Regions from separate parts of the Streptomyces rubrogriseus genome, predicted to be linked through region 2. Evidence: riboswitches for the same ligand, from Rfam matches in the RefSeq annotation. Region 2 holds a riboswitch; each other region holds the start of a gene.
The links. Region 2 has a riboswitch for cyclic di-AMP ahead of Sru02f_RS24565 (M23 family metallopeptidase). Riboswitches for the same ligand answer to the same signal wherever they lie in the genome.
Positions count from the first base shown of each region.

Region 1 (6,433 bases), 1.0 Mb from region 2:
GCCGCGCTCGGGCCGCAGGCCCATCTCGTTCATCTGGTAGACGATGCGCCGGTGCACCGGCTTGAGGCCGTCGCGGGCGTCCGGCAGCGCACGGGAGTAGATGACCGAGTACGCGTACTCGAGGAAGGAGCCCTGCATCTCGTCGACGACGTCGATGTCGAGGATCTTCTCCTCGTACGAGTCGTCGGGCGGCGGGGTCTTCGTACTACGGCGGGCCATCGCTGCCGGCTCCTTGCTGAAGCGTGAACGGTGATCTGACGCCGTCCATTGTGGACTGCGGCACTGACAGCGACCGACCAGGACCCGTCACGGGCTGCCGGCCCGGCGCTGCCCGCAGGGTACGCCCTCGTCCCGGGGTGCCGTCCGCGCAGCCGTCTCCGGCGGCCCGTCAACCGCGTTCTCGCTCTCGGCGTACGAGGCCCGGGAACTCCACCGGCCGCCCGCACGCTTGCATACAGTGGCAGGACCGGCGGAATTCCGCAGTTCCGCCCATGGATTCCACCCGGTGGTTCACCCAGTGACTCCACCAGGATCTCGCGATCGAAGGGACGTACATGCCCATGGGTCACACGGCCACAGCCCAGGCAGGCTCCGGCGGCCTGACAGCGACCGAGCACCGCCTGGCCAACGGCCTGCGCGTGGTGCTCTCCGAGGACCACCTGACCCCGGTCGCGGCGGTGTGCCTCTGGTACGACGTCGGCTCGCGCCACGAGGTCAAGGGGCGCACCGGCCTGGCTCACCTTTTCGAGCACCTCATGTTCCAGGGCTCCGCCCAGGTCAAGGGCAACGGCCACTTCGAGCTGGTGCAGGGCGCCGGCGGCTCGCTCAACGGCACCACCAGCTTCGAGCGGACCAACTACTTCGAGACCATGCCCGCCCACCAGCTGGAGCTCGCCCTCTGGCTGGAGGCCGACCGCATGGGCTCCCTGCTCGCCGCCCTGGACGACGAGTCGATGGAGAACCAGCGGGACGTCGTCAAGAACGAACGCCGCCAGCGCTACGACAACGTCCCCTACGGCACCGCCTTCGAGAAGCTGACCGCCCTCGCCTACCCGGAGGGCCACCCCTACCACCACACGCCGATCGGCTCGATGGCAGACCTGGACGCGGCGACCCTGGAGGACGCGCGCGCGTTCTTCCGCACCTACTACGCGCCGAACAACGCGGTGCTCTCGGTCGTCGGCGACATCGACCCCGAGCAGACACTCGCGTGGATCGAGAAGTACTTCGGCTCCATCGCCTCGCACGACGGCAAGCAGCCGCCCCGGGACGGCGCGCTGCCCGACGTCATGGGCGGGGAACTGCGGGAGGTCGTCGAGGAGGAGGTCCCGGCCCGCGCCCTGATGGCGGCCTACCGCCTGCCGGAGGACGGCACGCGCGCGTGCGACGCGGCCGACCTGGCCCTGACCGTCCTGGGCGGCGGCGAGTCGTCCCGCCTGTACAACCGGCTCGTCCGCCGCGACCGCACCGCCGTCGCCGCCGGGTTCGGCCTGCTCCGGCTCGCCGGGGCGCCCTCCCTGGGCTGGCTGGACGTGAAGACGTCCGGCGACGTCGAGGTGCCGGTCATCGAGACGGCCATCGACGAGGAGCTGGCCCGCTTCGCCGAGGAGGGCCCCACGGCCGAGGAGATGGAGCGCGCCCAGGCCCAGCTCGAGCGCGAGTGGCTGGACCGCCTGGGCACGGTCGCCGGCCGCGCGGACGAACTGTGCCGGTACGCCGTCCTGTTCGGCGACCCGCAGCTCGCCCTCACCGCCGTGCAGCGGGTGCTCGAGGTGACCGCGGAGGAGGTCCAGGAGGTCGCCAAGGCCCGCCTGCGCCCCGACAACCGCGCGGTGCTCGTCTACGAGCCCACCGCCCCCGCCGACGAGACCGACGCCACCGACGAGAACGAGGAGGCGGCCAAGTGACCGAGCTCGCCACCATGGAATTCCACGCCCAGCCGCAGGCCGGCGAGCCCAAGCCGTGGGCGTTCCCCGCCCCCGAGCGCGGCAGCCTCGACAACGGCCTCACCGTGCTGCGCTGCCACCGCCCCGGCCAGCAGGTCGTCGCCGTCGAGGTGCTCCTCGACGCCCCCCTGGACGCCGAGCCGGCCGGTCTCGACGGCGTCGCCACCATCATGGCGCGCGCCTTCTCCGAGGGCACCGACAAGCACTCCGCGGAGGACTTCGCCGCCGAGCTGGAGCGCTGCGGCGCCACCCTGGACGCGCACGCCGACCACCCCGGCGTCCGGCTGAGCCTGGAGGTGCCCGCCTCGCGCCTCGGCAAGGCACTCGGCCTGCTCGCCGACGCCCTCAGGGCGCCCGCCTTCGCGGACGGCGAGGTCGAACGGCTGGTGCGCAACAGGCTCGACGAGATCCCGCACGAGCTGGCCAACCCCTCCCGGCGTGCCGCCAAGGAACTCTCCAAGGAGCTGTTCCCGGCCGACGCGCGCATGTCGCGCCCGCGCCAGGGCACGGAGGAGACGGTCGAGGCCATCGACGCGGCGGCCGTACGCGCCTTCTACGAGCGGCACGTCCGCCCCGCCACGGCCACCGCGGTGGTCGTCGGCGACCTCACCGGCGTCGACCTGGACGCGTTGCTCGGCGACACCCTGGGCGCCTGGACCGGCTCGGCCGCCGAGCCGCGTCCCGTGCCCCCGGTGACCGCCGACGACCGGGGCCGGGTCGTCATCGTGGACCGTCCCGGCGCCGTCCAGACGCAGCTGCTGATCGGCCGCACCGGCGCCGACCGGCACGACCGCGTGTGGCCCGCGCAGGTGCTCGGCACCTACTGCCTGGGCGGCACCCTCACCTCGCGCCTGGACCGCGTCCTGCGCGAGGAGAAGGGCTACACCTACGGTGTGCGGGCGTTCGGCCAGGTCCTGCGCTCCGCGCCGGACGGCACGGGCGCCGCGATGCTCGCCATCAGCGGATCCGTCGACACCCCCAACACCGGTCCCGCCCTGGAGGACCTGTGGACGGTGCTGCGCAAGCTGGCCGCGGAGGGGCTCACCGACGCCGAGCGCGACGTGGCCGTGCAGAACCTGGTGGGCGTGGCGCCGCTGAAGTACGAGACGGCGGCGGCCGTGGCGAGCACGCTGGCCGACCAGGTCGAGCAGCACCTGCCCGACGACTTCCAGGCCACGCTCTACCGTCAACTGGCCGCCACGGGCACCGTGGAGGCCACCGCGGCGGTCGTGAACGCCTTCCCGGTGGACCGTCTCGTGACGGTCCTGGTCGGCGACGCGGCGCAGATCAAGGAGCCCGTCGAGGCCCTCGGCATCGGCGAAGTCACCGTGGTGGCGGCCGAGTAGCGGCACGCGCGCGCGGCGGCCCCGGTGACCGGTGTGTCACCGGGGCCGCCGTTTGTCCGGATTGGGGGAGTGGTTGCTCGTCTGCCCTGTGGCGTGCGCTACAAAAAGCCTGTTGCGTTTGAGGATTGAACGCAGCCGCGTTTAGCGTCGTCCGGGCTGTTCGTCAGGCAGTGCGCCGCATCCGCGGCACCGGACAGTCATCGCCGAGTCCCCGTACGGCGCGAGCCAGGGGAGCCGGGGACCCATCGAAGTCCCTGGGGTGAATCGGACGCCCGCGCGCACCGCGAGGGGGTCCGTAGGAGACCTTCCACCTCCGAACCCGTCAGCTAACCCGGTAGGCGAGAGGGAAGGAAAGGACAAGCCTCTACATGGCGTTCACGCGCGCCACCGGGAAGCACCGCCGTCCCAGTCGGGTGCACCGCACCACCGCCCGCGCGGCGGGTGTCGCGGCCCTCGCCACCACCGGCGTGGTCGGCACCCTCGCGGCTCCGGCGCTGGCCGCCGAGCCCGAGGTGGAACAGACCGGGCTCACCCCGGTCGTCACCATCGGCGACTCCATAGCCGACGAGATCGACGCCCAGGCCCTCGCCCAGAAGCAGGCGGCCGCGGACGCCGCCGCCCGCGAGGCGGCCCGCGAGCGGGCGGCCGAGGCGGCCAAGGAGGCGCGCGAGGCCAAGGAGCGCGCCGCGCGGGAGGCGGAGCGCGAGCGCCTCAACACCTTCGTCGCGCCGATCACCGCCTCGTACGTCTCCACCGCCTACCAGGCCGGCAGCTCCCTGTGGTCCTCCGGCAGCCACACCGGCATCGACTTCCACGCCTCCAGCGGCACGTCCGTGCACTCCGTGGGCGTCGGCACCGTCGTCGAGGCCGGCTGGGGCGGCGCGTACGGCAACCAGGTCGTGATCAGGATGCACGACGGCACGTACACCCAGTACGGGCACCTGTCGTCCATCGGCGTCTCGGTCGGCCAGTCGGTCGAGCCCGGCCAGCAGATCGGCGTCTCGGGTGCCACCGGCAACGTCACCGGACCGCACCTGCACTTCGAGGCCCGTACCAGCCCCGAGTACGGCTCGGACATGGACCCCGTCGCCTATCTCCGCTCCCACGGAGTGAACGTCTGACGAAAAAGCCCCGGCTTCCCGAGTCGGGGCTTTTTGTATTCCATGCCGGCTTGATTGGCCTAGAGTCGCTGAAAGCGCGTCCATCGTCGACGTTTCTGGGGATCAAGGCGGAGGTCGGTCATGCGTATTCCGGCACATTCGGTGTGCACGGCGATTCGGGACGACATCGTGACCGGCGTCCACGGACGCGGGAGCCGGCTCACCGAGGAGATCCTCGCCCGCCGTTACGGCGTCTCCCGCGTCCCCGTCCGCGAGGCCCTGCGCACGCTGGAGGCGGAGGGCTTCGTGGTGACCCGGCGGCACGCGGGCGCGTGCGTCGCGGAACCGACCCGGCGGGAGGCCGCCGACCTGCTGGAGACCCGCACGCTCCTCGAGCCGCTCGGCGCCTCCCGGGCCGCGCGGCGGCGCACCGACGCACACCTCAAGGTGCTGCGCGGCCTGGTCAGGCTGGGGCAGGAACGGGCCGGGCGGGGCACCGTGGACGAGCTGCGCTCCCTGGGCGGCTGGTTCCACGAGACCCTCGCCAGGGCGGCGGACAGCCCCTCCCTGACCGCGCTGCTGACCCAGCTCCGCCACAAGATCGCCTGGATGTACGTCGTGGAGGCACCGGTCGGACCGGTGGAGCACTGGGCGGAGCACGCGGCGATCGCCGACGCCGTGGCCCGGGGCGACGCCGAACGCGCGCGGGCGCTCATGACCCGGCACATCGAGCGGTCGGCGTCCGGGTACCGGCTCCGGTTCGCCTCCGGCGGCGCGACGGCAGAGCGTGTGAGGAATACGCAACATTCCGTAAACACCGCGAGCCCGCTCCGGTAACACAGGTTCCGTATACAAAAGCGGGGGAATTCCGGCGGCTATTTCTGCCGTCCCGAACGTGCAGAAGCAGAAGCAGAAGCAGAAGCAGAAGCAGAAGCAGAGGCAGAAGCGGAAGCGGAAAAGGAGAAAGGCCCGCCCGGTGGTCCCGGCGGGCCTTTCGGTGCTGCTGTCCCGTCCGTCAGACGGTCTCGGGAAGCTCCTCGAGCCCCTCGGCGACCAGCTTCGCCAGCCGCTCCAGGGCCGCCTCCGCGCCCTCGGCGTCGGACGCGAGGACGATCTCCTCGCCCCCCTGGGCGCCGAGGCCGAGGACGGCCAGCATGGAGGCCGCGTTGACGGGGGACCCGTCGGCCTTGGCGATCGTCACCGGGACGCCTGTGGCCGTGGCGGCTCGGACGAAGATGGAGGCGGGGCGGGCGTGGAGACCCTCGGCCCAGCCGACGTTGACGCGGCGCTCAGCCATGTGATGCTGCCCTTCAGGTGTTCAGAGGCGTTGGAGTTGTCTAGACCAGTCTTGTCTAGACCAGTTTCCCACATCGTGAAGCGAGCCGGGACGACCACGTGGGCCGCCCCGTCCGGGTCCCGGACCGCGGCCTCGGTCCGGACCTCCGTCCCCCACAGACTGCCCCGCGCCGTTGTCGTACGCGAGCCGTACTCTGGGGCCCATGCAGACCTCGTCGGACCGGCACGAGTACCCCGCCCACTGGGAAGCCGACGTGGTGCTGCGCGACGGCGGCACCGCGCGCGTCCGCCCCATCACCGTCGATGACGCCGAGCGCCTGGTCAGCTTCTACGAGCAGGTTTCCGACGAGTCGAAGTACTACCGCTTCTTCGCGCCGTACCCTCGCCTGTCCGCCAAGGACGTCCACCGCTTCACGCACCACGACTTTGTGGACCGGGTGGGACTCGCGGCCACCATCGGCGGCGAGTTCATCGCCACCGTACGCTACGACCGGATCGGGGCCGGCGGAACACCCGCCACCGCACCGGCCGACGAGGCCGAGGTCGCCTTCCTCGTCCAGGACGCCCACCAGGGGCGCGGCGTCGCCTCCGCCCTCCTGGAGCACATCGCCGCCGTCGCCCGCGAGCGGGGCATCCGCCGCTTCGCCGCCGAGGTGCTGCCCGCCAACAACAAGATGATCAAAGTCTTCATGGACGCGGGGTACACCCAGAAGCGAAGCTTCGAGGACGGGGTGGTCCGCCTGGA
Region 1 covers NZ_CP116256.1:6,406,222-6,412,654, reverse strand. Annotated here, with positions in the region: gene Sru02f_RS28825 (DNA gyrase/topoisomerase IV subunit A) at 1-219, opposite strand, end outside; gene Sru02f_RS28820 (M16 family metallopeptidase) at 555-1,907, shown strand; gene Sru02f_RS28815 (M16 family metallopeptidase) at 1,904-3,292, shown strand; cyclic di-AMP (ydaO/yuaA leader) riboswitch at 3,484-3,648, shown strand; gene Sru02f_RS28810 (M23 family metallopeptidase) at 3,661-4,413, shown strand; gene Sru02f_RS28805 (GntR family transcriptional regulator) at 4,534-5,229, shown strand; gene Sru02f_RS28800 (HPr family phosphocarrier protein) at 5,408-5,689, opposite strand; gene Sru02f_RS28795 (bifunctional acetate--CoA ligase family protein/GNAT family N-acetyltransferase) at 5,892-6,433, shown strand, end outside.
Region 1: it holds a riboswitch for cyclic di-AMP, as region 2 does, so the genes downstream of both, Sru02f_RS28810 (M23 family metallopeptidase) here and Sru02f_RS24565 (M23 family metallopeptidase) in region 2, are expected to answer to the same signal.

Region 2 (6,433 bases):
CCGTGCCCCCGGGGTTCTGGAAGACGCCGTCGCGGAAGTGCGGCGATCTGCGGATGCGCGCCATGCGCTCACCGCTCGGGTCGGCGCCGAAGGCCGCGGGCCGGGGCACGCTGAATCCGGGACTCGGGGAACGGAAGGCGGCCACGGTACCTCCAGGTGGAGTGGTTCAGGCTCTCATTGTGTTCGTCTCGTCCTACGCCACCTCGAACGACGGATGCGACGTCCGTGTTCCCCCGGTCCGTCGCGACCGGGAAGGGCGTCGGCGCACGTCCCGGCGCCTGTATAGGGTGACGTGCGTGGGGAGAGTGCGGTTGAGCGTGGCGGAGCGGCGCGAGGAGCTGCTGGGCGCCGCCATCGAGCAGATATCGGCGCGGGGCGTGGCGGCGTTGCGGATCGCCGACGTGGCCGCGGCGCTCGGCGTCAGCAACGCCCTGGTGCTCTACCACTTCTCCACGAAGGAGCGCCTGGTCGCCGCCGCGTTCACGCATGCCGCCGAGGACGACCTCGCCCATCTGCGGGGGCTGCTGGCCCGTCGCACGTCGGCGCTGCGCCGGCTGCGGGCGGCCGTGCGGTGGTACGCGCCGACCGGGCCGGCCAAGGGCTGGCGGCTGTGGATCGAGGGCTGGGCGGCGGCGCCGCGCGAGCCCGCGCTGCGGGAGGTCGCGCGCGAGCTGGACCGCCAGTGGAAGGCGGCGATCGCCGAGGTCATCGCCGAGGGCGTGGCCGCCGGTGAGTTCTCCTGCCCCGAGCCGGACGCCGCGGCCCTGCGGCTGACGGCGTTGCTGGACGGGCTGGCGGTGCAGCTCACCTCGTACACGGGCACGGTGTCGCGGGCCCGGGCGCAGGCGTGGGTGGACGACGCCCTGGCCCGGGAACTGGGCCTGGAGCGGGCGGCGTTGACACCGACGCGGCGTTAGCGCCCGTCGGGACACCGGCCAGCCGGTGCACCGGCCCGCCGGGACAGCACCGGCCTCGGTGTCAGGCCACCGCGGCGATCCGCGTCTTGATGTCGTCCGGAGACAGCGTCCCCTTGGCCGTCACGTGGTCGCCCGACGACTCGCCCCGCAGCCGGCGCCCGATCCACGGCACCAGGTACTCGCGCGCCCAGTGCACGTCGTCGCGCCGGACGTCGAGCGTGCCGCGCGGCGGCAGGGGCGGCCAGGGCTGGTCCGGATCGGCCGGGACGCGCAGGCCCAGGGCCTGCCCCGCGCGCAGCGCCACCCGGGTGTGCCCCTCCGGCGACAGGTGCAGCCGGTCGGCGTCCCACGCCCTGCGGTCCTGGACGCTCCGCAGCGACCACAGGTCGAGCACCGGGCAGCCGTAGCGGTCGGCGATGGCGCGGACGTGCCCGTTGTACGTGGCGATCTTGCCGCGCAGGTGCTTGAGGACGGGCACCCCCCGGGTGTCGAACCCGGTGGTCACCAGGACGGTTCCGGCCGCGGCGGTCAGCGCGGCCACCGCCAGCTCGAACCGCTCGGCGACCTCGTCGGGATCGGTGCCGGGCCGGATGATGTCGTTGCCGCCCGCCGCGAACGAGACGAGGTCGGGCGCGAGTCCGACGACCCGCGGGACCTGTTCCGCCACGATCTGGTCGAGGAGCCTGCCGCGCACGGCGAGGTTCGTGTACGTGAAGTCGCCCTCGGGGCGCCGGTCCGCGAGCAGTACGGCGAGCCGGTCGGCCCAGCCGACGAACGCCCCGTCGGGGCCGGGGTCGCCGACGCCCTCGGTGAAGCTGTCCCCCACCGCCACGTACGACCCGATCACTGCTCTGCTGTCACTCTTCGAATCGTCTGCCACATCGGCCCATGATTCACCTTGGAATGTGACCTACGCGACCGTAGGAAGGGATTGACGGGCGGTGAGAAAGGCCACGCCTAAAGTATTCGTCAATTCCGGAATACGGCGAGGGCCCTGCACGGCGCCTGCACCGGGGTCCGGACACGCCGAAGGCCGGACCCGGGGATCGGGGTCCGGCCTCCGGTGCGCGGGGGCCGCGCGGAACCGGTCGTCAGACGGAGACGCCGTGCGAGCGCAGGAACGCCAGCGGGTCGATGTCCGAGCCGTAGTCCGGCGTGGTGCGGATCTCGAAGTGCAGGTGCGGGCCGGTCACGTTGCCGGTGGCGCCCGAGAGGCCGACCTGCTGACCCGCCGTCACCGACTGACCGGCGGAGACGGAGAGCGAGGAGAGGTGGGCGTACTGGGCGTAGTGGCCGTCGGCGAGCTGGATGACGACCTGGTTGCCGTACGCGCCGCCCCAGCCGGCCGAGACGACGGTGCCCGCGCCGACGGCCTTGAGGGAGGTGCCGGTCGGGACGACGAAGTCGGTGCCGGTGTGGTAGCCGCTGGACCACATGCTGCCGGACTGGTGGTACGGGGTGCCGACGGTGCCGCCCGCGACGGGGGAGGTGTAGCCGCTGGTGGTGCCCGTGGACTGGCTGCCGGAGTCCGAGGAGGAGGCCTTCTCGACGTCCGTCGACTTCTGGGCCGGCTTCGCGGCGGGCTTCGCGGCAGGCTTCTCGGCGGACTTCTGCGCGGGCTTCTCGGACTGCGCGGAGGACGGCGCCGACGACTTGGCGGCCTGGCCGCCGATCGACAGCTTGAGGCCGGGGTGGATCAGCGACGGGTCGGAACCGACGGCCTCGCGGTTGTCCGCGTAGAGCTTCTTCCAGCCGCCGTCGACGTCCTGCTCGTCGGCGATCTTCGAGAGGTAGTCGCCGCTCTTCACCGTGTAGGTGTGCGAGTCGGAGTTCTTCTCGGCGGCGGCCTTCTTGGCCGACGCCGGAACGGAGTGCACGGCCTGCTCGGAAACGGAGTGCGCGGGAGCGGCGTTGGCGGCGGCGGCACCCATCAGCGGGAGCGCGAGCGCGGCGCCACCGGTCCCGGCGACGGCGATGGTGCGGGTCAGGCGCATGGCCCTGGTACGGCGGTGCTTACCCTTCGCGGGCATGGCGAATTCCTCTCCGGCGCCTGCGAGGTGAGCTGTCGGGTGCGGGCTGGAGATGCCCGGCCGCGCCGAAACGCGGCTTTACCCCAAGCCGTTCCGGGAACCGGAACAGGCAGTTCTACCTGTGGGTCCCCCGCTCCTGCCGTGTACGGGTGGTCGATGAGTGCGGGCTCCGGTCGGCGGCAGGATTAGGCGTCCGTCCGGATCGGTGGTGAACGTAAGGGACCAAGACGCACAGGGACAAGCGAAGGGTTCCCCCGGCAGGTGTTCCGATTGATCCTTTACGGGAATGTCCGGTAACCCTGCGTCGATTTCCGCGGCACGCTTTTGCTTAAAGCCCCTTGAGAAACAGTTGAATTACGTGAACATGACGGGCAACGCACGGTCACGGATATGACGCTGCTCACGCGCCCCTCATTCACCCTCCGCCATTTCAGGGCCAGTTGTAATTAAGATACCAATTCGGACAGAAGGGCCTTATCGGCCCGGAATATCCCTCGGGGCGCCATTTCGCGTCCGGGTGATGCCGTATCGTCGGGTGGAGCCCGCCGGCGAGCAGCGGCGGCGGGGCGGAGTGGGAGGAGCCCCCGTGACGCAGCAGGTCCCGTCGACCGAACCCGAGCTGACCGGTGTGCGCAACTTCCGGGACGTGGGCGGCCTGCCCACCGTGGACGGGCGGCGGGTGCGGCAGGGGGTGCTGTTCCGCAGCGGTCACCTGGCTCACGCCACCGGGGAGGACGCCGCGTTCCTGGCCTCGCTGGGCCTGCACACGATCTTCGACTTCCGCAACGCGGCCGACCAGAAGCTCGAGGGCCCGGACGTCGAGCTGCCGGGCGTGCGCAATGTGAACCTGCCGCTGAGCGACCCGGCCGACGGCGCCGAGTTCTGGAAGATGGTCCGTGACGGCGACCTCGACCAGCTGCGCGAGATCCTGGCCGACGGCAAGGCCGCGGACCGGATGATCGGCTCCTACCGCGCGATCGTCACGGAGCGCACCGCGGAGCACTCCCGCATCCTGCACGCGCTCGCCGAGGACAGCGTCCCGGCCCTGATGCACTGCGCCGCCGGAAAGGACCGCGCGGGCCTGTCGATCGCCGTCACGCTGCTCGCCCTCGGTGTCGAGCGCGAGGCCGTCGTCGAGGACTACCTGAAGTCGAATGCCGCGCACCGCCGCTACAAGGTGCGCCGCAGCGGTTCCGCGGCCTCGGCCTACTCCCCCGAGGTCATGGAGCTGCTCAGCCCCCTGTTCGACGCGCGCGCCGAGTACCTGGCGGCGGCCTTCGAGACCGTCGAGGAGACGTGGGGCGGCGTCGACGCCTACCTGGAGCAGGGCCTGCGGCTCACTCCCGCGACCCGGGAGCGGCTGCGCGAGCGGATGCTGGACTGAGCCACCCGCCCGCGGCCGGCGCTACTTGGCGCCCACCTCGAACAGCAGGTAGAGGAAGCCGCCGAAGACGTGCCCCAGGGCGATGTAGACGATCAGCCGCACCCACAGGGCGCGCGGGAACTTCTCCTGCATGGTGCTCATGGCGTCTCTCCAGGGGTCGGGCCGAGGCACGGGGCGGCCGTCGGGCTCTGCAGCAGGGTGTGGACGAACAGCAGCTCGACCCCGTCGGGGTCCTGCGCGGCGATCCGGTGCGGGGTCATCGAGTCGAAGTGGGCGCTGTCCCCCGCGGTGAGCCGGTGCTCGGTGTCCCCGAGGCGCAGTCGCAGCCGGCCCCGCAGGACGTGCAGCCACTCCTCGCCGGGGTGCACCCGCACGACGTCGCCCTGGGAGCCGTACGGAACCTGGACGCGCAGGGCCTGCATGCCGCGGCCCGGCGCTCCGGCCCGCCAGTACGTCCAGCCGCCCGCGGCGGTGGGTTCCATGTCGGCGGCCCGCACTACGGCATCCCGGTCCGCGGCCGCCTCGCCCAGCAGCTCGGCGACGGTCGTACCGTAGACCCGGGCGAGGGAGAGCAGCATCGGCAGCGAGGGCTGGCGCTGCCCGGTCTCCAGGCGGGAGAGGTGGGCGGGCGAGAGCCCCGCGGCGCGGGCCGCGGCCTCCAATGTGAGGACGGCCCGCCGCCGCAGCTCACGCAGCTGGGGCGCGACGGCGGCGACCGACCCCTCGGCGGGGCCGGTCTCGGAGGAACTCATGCCTCCATTCAGCCCGAAACTTGCCCGTCAGGCAAATTCCTTGCCTCAGAGGCAAAAACACCGGAGGCTGCGCTCAACGGTTGGCCACCGCCTGCTTGACCAGGGTCTTCCCGAAGTCCCACATCAGGCCACCGCCATTGTGCGCGTCCTCCATCACCTCCGTGAAGGCGTCGACGAACCGGTCGGCGTCGGCGGTGTCGACGATCAGCGGCGGGATCAGTTTGATCACCTCCAGGTGGTCGCCGGACACCTGGGTCAGGATCCGGTGCCGTTGCAGCAGCGGCACGACCACCATCTGCGCGAACAGTCCCTTCCGCGCGGCCTGCAGCATCGTCCAGCGGCTGCGCAGCTTCAGGGACCTCGGACGGCCGAACTCGATGCCGATCATCAGTCCGCGGCCCCGGACGTCGGCGAGCAGCTCGTAGCGGTCCACCAGCTCCGCGAGCCGGGACTTCAGCCGCTCCCCCACCGCGGCGGCGTTCGCGACGATCTCCTCGTTCTCCATCACCGACAGCACCGCGAGCCCGGCGGCCATGGCCTGTGCGTTGGACCCGAAGCTCGCCGAGTGGACCTGCACGCGGTCCATCGAGGAGTACACCTTCTGGAAGATCCAGTCCTTGCCCAGGGTGGCCCCCACCGGGACGTAACCGCCGGACAGCGCCTTGGCCACGCAGACCAGGTCGGGCTCCACCCCGTCCGAGTGCTGGTAGGCGTAGAACTTGCCGGTCCGGCCGAGGCCGGTCTGCACCTCGTCGGCGATCAGCAGCGCCTTGTGCCGGTGCAGCAGCTCCTGCGCGGCGAGCAGGTAGCCGGGCGGGGCCTCGTGCACGCCCTTGCCCTGGACCGGCTCCACGATCAGGGCCGCCACGTCGCCCTTCTTCAGCTCCCGAGCCAGGGCGTCCAGGTCGCCGAGCGGGACGGCGGTGTCGGGCAGCAGGGGTGCGAAGCCCTTGCGGAAGCCGTCCTCGCCGTTGACGGAGAGCGAGCCGGCGGTCAGTCCGTGGAAGGCGTGCGTGCAGTACAGGATCCGCTGTCTGCCGGTCGCGTACCGGGCGAACTTGAGCGCGGTCTCGACGGCCTCGGTGCCGCTGTTGCCGAAGAAGACGCGGTCCAGGTGCGGGCTGTAGGAGAGCAGCTTCTCGGCCAGCAACCCGGGCAGCGGCGGGCAGTCGAAGCGGGTCAGGTCGGCGAGCGAGGCGTCGAGCACGTCGTGCAGCGCCTTGCGGACGACCGGGTGGTGGCGGCCCAGGCCCATCACCGCGAACCCGGCGAGCATGTCCAGGTAGTCGTTGCCGTCCGCGTCCCAGAAGTGCGCGCCCTCGGCACGCTCGTAGACCTTGTCGAAGCCGA
Region 2 covers NZ_CP116256.1:5,359,242-5,365,674, forward strand. Annotated here, with positions in the region: gene Sru02f_RS24550 (MBL fold metallo-hydrolase) at 1-145, opposite strand, end outside; gene Sru02f_RS24555 (TetR/AcrR family transcriptional regulator) at 297-917, shown strand; gene Sru02f_RS24560 (SGNH/GDSL hydrolase family protein) at 979-1,764, opposite strand; gene Sru02f_RS24565 (M23 family metallopeptidase) at 2,009-2,947, opposite strand; cyclic di-AMP (ydaO/yuaA leader) riboswitch at 2,950-3,109, opposite strand; gene Sru02f_RS24570 (tyrosine-protein phosphatase) at 3,534-4,331, shown strand; gene Sru02f_RS24575 (DUF6126 family protein) at 4,353-4,472, opposite strand; gene Sru02f_RS24580 (helix-turn-helix domain-containing protein) at 4,469-5,083, opposite strand; gene Sru02f_RS24585 (aspartate aminotransferase family protein) at 5,157-6,433, opposite strand, start outside.

Region 3 (6,433 bases), 2.4 Mb from region 2:
CATCCCCGCCGGAGCCCGGACCTCCGGACATTCCGGACATCAGGCCGCTCTCCAGCCCGCCGAGGTCCGGCAGACCCAGGTCGGTGTTGATGCGCACCGTGCCGGACAGCTGCTGGACGTCCGACTCGGCGATCTTCTCTATGAGCTGCTCCGCCGTGACCTTCGGCAGGTCGGGGTCGCCGGAGTCGGCGAGCGCGGGAACGAGCCCGATCGTCGCGGCCGCCACTCCCATCACCGCGACCGGGACGACGTACCGCGCGGCCTTGCGCCGTCCGGCCCGCAGCTCCTCGCCCTCCCGGGCGGTCGTGTTGTCGTCGGAATCGATCGGTGCCATGTGTGCCCTACCTCCGTCGTCGGCGGCGGCTGTCTCGCGACCTCGCACTCGTTCACCCGTGAGCCGCCATTCTCACCCGAATCGGTGAGGATTGGTGTTTTTCCGTGGTGTCCATCTGACCAAATCGCCGGAGCACAAGCGTCAGACCGCGGGCTCAACTCCGCCTACTCCTGCGGGATGACACGCAGGGGCGCCGACTCCCCCGCCCCGTAGGGGCCGGCGCGGACCGCGCAGGCGGCGACGGACCGCGGAGGGCGGTCAGCCGGCCCGGTGGACCACCGCGTCGCACAGCTCCACCAGCGCGGCCTTCGCGTCGCACTCGCGCAGCGGGGCCAGCGCCGCCCGGGCCTCCTCCGCGTACCGGACGGTGTCCCGGCGGGCCTGCTCCAGCGCGGGGTGGGCACGCAGCAGGCGCAGCGCCTCGGCGTGCCGCGCGTCGTCGCTCAGGTCGGAGTCGAGCAGCTCGCACAGCGCGAGGTCCTCGGCGAGTCCCAGCCGGGCCGCCCGCTCGCGCAGCCGCAGCACGGGCAGGGTGGGGATGCCCTCGCGCAGGTCCGTGCCGGGCGTCTTGCCGGACTCGTCGGAGTCGGAGGCGATGTCCAGGACGTCGTCGGCGAGCTGGAAGGCGACGCCGAGCCGCTCGCCGTACTGGGTGAGGACGTCCACCACCGTCTCGTCGGCGCCGGACATCATCGCGCCGAACCGGCAGGAGACCGCCACCAGGGAGCCCGTCTTGCCGCCCAGCACGTCTAGGTAGTGGTCGACCGGGTCGCGGCCGTCCTGCGGGCCGGCCGTCTCCAGGATCTGACCGGTGACCAGCCGCTCAAAGGCGAGGGCCTGGACGCGGACCGCCTCGGGTCCGAGGTCGGCGAGGATCTGGGAGGCGCGGGCGAACAGGAAGTCGCCGGTGAGGACCGCGACCGAGTTGTCCCAGCGGGTGTTCGCACTGGGCACCCCGCGCCGCACGGCGGCCTCGTCCATCACGTCGTCGTGGTACAGCGTGGCGAGGTGGGTCAGCTCCACGACCACGGCCGAGGGCACGATCCCGGGGGCGTAGGGGTCACCGAACTGGGCCGAGAGCATCACCAGCAGCGGCCGGAACCGTTTCCCGCCGGCCCGCACCAGGTGCTGGGCGGCCTCCGTGATGAACGGCACCTCGCTTTTGGTTGCCTCAAGCAACCCTTCCTCGACAGCAACCAATCCGGCCTGGACATCGGCTTCCAGAGCCTGGTCCCGCACGCTCAGCCCGAACGGCCCGACGACGGTCACGAGGGGTCTCCTGTCTGCTGGTGTCTACTGGCGATTACCTGGTTTGTCGATAGGTCGCTGCCACCACTCAAGTCAGCGTATCCGGTCACGTTTCGATCACCGCTAGCGCCCACCGTTACAGGCTGGTCGGTATCGGATCATTAACGGTATGTTTTTGATCAGGTGATATGAGCAGATTTTGATTGATATCGCCAGAGGGGACGAGCCGGAGCCGGAGGGCGAACGGGCCGGAGCCGCCACCGAAGATCCCATCACTCCTCCCAACGGCCCGCACTTCGAGAACGTCACCCGATCGACACGCCCGCCCCCTCCTTATGCGCCACCCCTCCACCGCCCTCTCCCCTTCCCCGCTTCCCACCCCTCCCCGCCCGACACCCGAAGCCGTCCCCACCCGCGGCCGGTTGGCTCCCAGTTGGGCTTAATGCCCCATTTGCCGTGCTTGTTGAAGCCAGTGAGTTGGCTCACTCCGGACGACCTACAGGCAACCCGGCCGGAACCTGTGCCCTCCCTTTGCCCCGCAAGCCAGTTGGGGATTGGCAGCAGCAAAGGATCAAGAGCCATATAGGCCTCAGACCAAGGTCAACAGGCATGTTGGGTGATTCCTGCACTTGTTCCGGACATGTGCTCTCGCATACGTTCCCGGCCTGTCGGGTGGACGCCGAATCCTGCCACCGCCCGTCGCACAGTCATCCACCCAACAAACTCGCAGGCAGGAGCGGGGGACCCAGGTAAGTCGCCGCACCGGTCACCACCGGAGCGGCTCGGGGTGAAGCCGTACCCGTCAGGGCACGGCCGGGCACCTCCCCGCCCGAACCCGACAGCTCACCTCGTAGGCGTAAGGAGAGGGACACCGCATGTCTGCCAACGGTCAGAACCGTCACGCCCGCACCAGCCGCCTCGCCCGCAAGCTCGCCGTGGCCGGCACCGGTGCCGCGGTGCTCGCGCTGCCGCTCATCGGCGCCACCACCGCTTCCGCGGCCACCCCGGCCGCCGCCACGACCGCCACCACGGCGGCCACGGCCTACCCGGACAACCTCGACGGCTGGATCCGCGAGTCGCTCGACATCATGGCCCAGCACGGCATCCCCGGGACCTACGAGGGCATTCACCGCAACATCATGCGTGAGTCCTCCGGCAACCCGCTCGCCATCAACAACTGGGACATCAACGCCATCAACGGCACCCCGTCCAAGGGCCTGCTCCAGGTGATCGACCCGACCTTCCAGGCGTACCACGTCGAGGGCACCTCCTGGGACCCGTACGACCCGGTCGCCAACATCACCGCCGCCTGCAACTACGCGGCCGACCGCTACGGCTCGATGGACAACGTCTTCAGCGCGTACTGAGCCGTACGCCGCCCGAACCTCGCCTAAGAGGTACCGAAGATCCGCTCGAGGACGACGGCCACGCCGTCGTCCTCGTTCGTCGTGGTGACCTCGTCGGCCACCGCCTTGAGTTCGGGGTGCGCGCCGGCCATGGCCACACCGTGGGCCGCCCACTGGAACATCGGGATGTCGTTGGGCATGTCCCCGAAGGCGATCGTCCGCCGCCGCTCCAGACCCAGGTGCTCGGCGGCCAGCGCCAGACCGGTGGCCTTGGTGATGCCGCAGGGCTGGAGCTCCACCGTGCCGGGCCCCGACATGGTGACCGTCGCGAGGGAACCGACCACCGCGCGAGCCGTCGCCGCCAGTTCGTCGTCGGTCAGCTCGGGGTGGCGCAGCAGCACCTTGCTGATCGGCCTGGACCACAGCTGCGCACGCTGCTCGACGCGCACCGCGGGCAGCGTCGGGTGGGGCATCAGGTAGTCCGGCTCGATGAGTGTCAGCCCGTCGACGCCGTCCTGGTCCACGGCCGCGTGCACCTGGCCCACCTCGGCCTCGATCTTGCCGAGCGCGGTCTCGGCCAGCTCCCGGTCCAGGGTGACCGACCACAGCATCCGGTGCGCGCCGGCGTCGTACACCTGCGCGCCCTGTCCGCACACCGCGAGCCCCGTGCAGCCGAGCCGGTCGAGCAGCGGGCGCACCCGGGGGGCCGGGCGCCCCGTCACCACCAGGTGCCGCGCACCCGCCCCGGCGGCCCGCGCCAGCGCGGCCAGCGACCGGTCGGAGACGGTGTCGTCGCCTCGGAGCAGCGTGCCGTCCAGGTCGGTGGCGACGAGTGAATACGCGGTGCGGTCCATGATCAGAGAATACGGACACCGCACCCGTCCGACTCACCCGTGACCGCTTCCGAGCGAGGGCGTAGCGAGTGCGCTCGAACCCGCACGGCGTTGCACGACGACGCCCGAGGATGTCCGAAACCTGATACATCATCGGCTAAAGCCCGTTCAGGGCCTGTGCACCGGTTGGCGGCGGCATCGCACGCTACCTGCCCGCCGGGTGCTCCCCGTGGTGCCTTCCGCCCCCGAACCCGGACCGGGCGCCGCCGCCTTCGGCGGTACTGCCCAAGAGCGGCACGTCACCCGTAACGTGTGGCCGGACCGCGTGCGTCACGTGACGCACCCCGATCACGTGACACAACGGCACACCCGGCACACCTGACACACCCGGCACACTTGACACACCCAGTACAGCCGCCGTCACGCAACGGCACACACGGCGCGCACGGCGCACATGGCGAGCACGAAAGCGAGGCAGCACCCGATGCCCCCCTTCGATGTCCCCGAGGGCGACCCCTTCGGCCCGCACAACCTTCCGTACGGCGTGTTCTCGATCCCCGGCTCGCTCGACCGGACGGACCGGACGGTGGGCGTCCGGCTGGGCGACCACGTCCTCGACGCGGGGGCGGCGGCCCACGCGCTCGGCTCGCCGTACGCGGCCCTCCTCGCGCAGCCCACCCTCAACCCGCTGCTGGCGGCCGGGCGCACGGCGTGGTCGGACGTGCGGCGCGCGCTGACGGCGTGGGTGACGGTCCCCTCCCACCGCGAGACCCTGGAGCCGTTCTTCCACCCGCTGTCGTCGGTGACCCTGCACCTGCCCTTCGAGGTCGCCGACTACGTCGACTTCTACGCCTCCGAGAACCACGCCCGCAACGTCGGCCAGATCTTCCGCCCCGACGCCGCCGACTCCCTCACCCCGAACTGGAAGCACCTCCCGATCGGCTACCACGGCCGCTCCGGCACGGTCGTCGTCTCGGGCACGGACGTCGTGCGCCCGTCGGGGCAGCGCAAGCCCCCGGCCGACGCCGCACCCGTCTTCGGCCCGTCCGTCCGGCTCGACATCGAGGCGGAGGTCGGCTTCGTCGTGGGTGTGCCGTCCGAACTGGGCAGTCCGGTCGCGCTCGGCGACTTCCGCGAGCACGTCTTCGGGCTCTGCCTGCTCAACGACTGGTCCGCGCGGGACGTCCAGGCCTGGGAGTACGTCCCCCTCGGTCCGTTCCTCGGCAAGTCCTTCACCACGTCGGTGTCGGCGTGGATCACCCCGCTGGACGCGCTGGAGGAGGCCCGGGTGGCGCCGCCCGAGCGCACGCACGAGCTGCTGCCCTACCTGGACGACACGAACACCGACCAGGACGATCCCGGCGGCTACGACCTGCGGATCTCCGTCGCCGTCAACGGCCACGTCGTCTCCGAGCCGCCGTTCTCCACCATGTACTGGACGGCCGCCCAGCAGTTGGCCCACATGACGGTCAACGGAGCCTCGCTGCGCACCGGCGACCTCTACGGCTCGGGCACGGTGAGCGGGCCCACCGAGCGGGAGCGGGGGTCGCTGCTCGAACTGACCTGGAACGGCCGCGACCCGCTGGAACTCCCCGACGGCAAGCGGACGTTCCTGGAGGACGGCGACGTGGTGACCCTGTCGGCCTGGGCCCCGGGCCCGGACGGTGTCCGGGTGGGGCTGGGAGAGGTGACCGGGCGAGTGGTCGGCCGGGGGGTCGGGCAGGGCGTCTGACGGTACGCGCGCGACGCCACGGCCGAGGGGGTGCGGGGCCTGTACGCCCGAGGCCCCTACGCCCGAGGTCTGTACGCTCAACGTCCGTACGCCCTCAGTCCGTAAGCCCGAGGTCCGTACGCCCGCGGTCCGTACGCCCAGGTTCTGGAATCGGTGTCCGCCGACACCTGACTCGCACCGCCCGGCCCCGTCATACTGGCGTCGGGCGGTGTGCGCGCGCACGGCCCGGCCCAGCACCACCCCTGTACGGCCAGCACCACCCCTTGTACGGCCAGCACCACCCATGTACGGCCAGATCCGCCCATCCTTCGACCAGGATCCGGAGCCAGTGGCATGACCGTCTGCCTGCTCCTGCTGTTCGTCGTCGCCGTGACCGCCGCGGTGCCGGTGCCCCGCGCGCTGACCCGTTCCGCGTGGCCGGAGCGGGATCCCGTGGTCGGGCTGTGGGTGTGGCAGTGCCTGGTCGCGACGGTGCTGCTGTGCTGCCTGACGGCACTCGCCCTCGGCGCCACCGCCGTCTTCGGGACCGTCCGCGCCCAGCTCTTCGCCCCGGCGCCACCCGCGGTGACCGCGGCGTACAACCTCTCCGCCGGCCCGGTCTGGGCGGCCGCCCTCACCCTGCTGCTGGCGGCCGGCGCGGCCTGGACGACCGCGATGCTCGCCCGCGAGCTGGTCGAGGCCCGCCGGCGGCGCGCCCGGTCCCGCGCCCACCTGCGCGAGCGCGCCCCCGACCTGCCCGCCGGGCTCCCGGCGGCCCGTGGTCCGCTGCTGGTCCTGGAGGACGAGTACCCGGACGCCTGGTGGATGCCCGGCAGCCCGCCCCAGCTGATCGTCACCACCGGTGCCCTGCACCGCCTCACCGACCATCAGCTGGACGCCGTGCTCACCCACGAGCGCGGCCACGCCCGGGCCCGCCACGACTGGCTGCTGCACCTGTCGA
Region 3 covers NZ_CP116256.1:7,726,776-7,733,208, forward strand. Annotated here, with positions in the region: gene Sru02f_RS34740 (LolA family protein) at 1-334, opposite strand, end outside; gene Sru02f_RS34745 (polyprenyl synthetase family protein) at 593-1,603, opposite strand; cyclic di-AMP (ydaO/yuaA leader) riboswitch at 2,285-2,453, shown strand; gene Sru02f_RS34750 (transglycosylase SLT domain-containing protein) at 2,458-2,949, shown strand; gene Sru02f_RS34755 (HAD family hydrolase) at 2,973-3,782, opposite strand; gene fahA (fumarylacetoacetase) at 4,246-5,493, shown strand; gene Sru02f_RS34765 (M56 family metallopeptidase) at 5,827-6,433, shown strand, end outside.
Region 3: it holds a riboswitch for cyclic di-AMP, as region 2 does, so the genes downstream of both, Sru02f_RS34750 (transglycosylase SLT domain-containing protein) here and Sru02f_RS24565 (M23 family metallopeptidase) in region 2, are expected to answer to the same signal.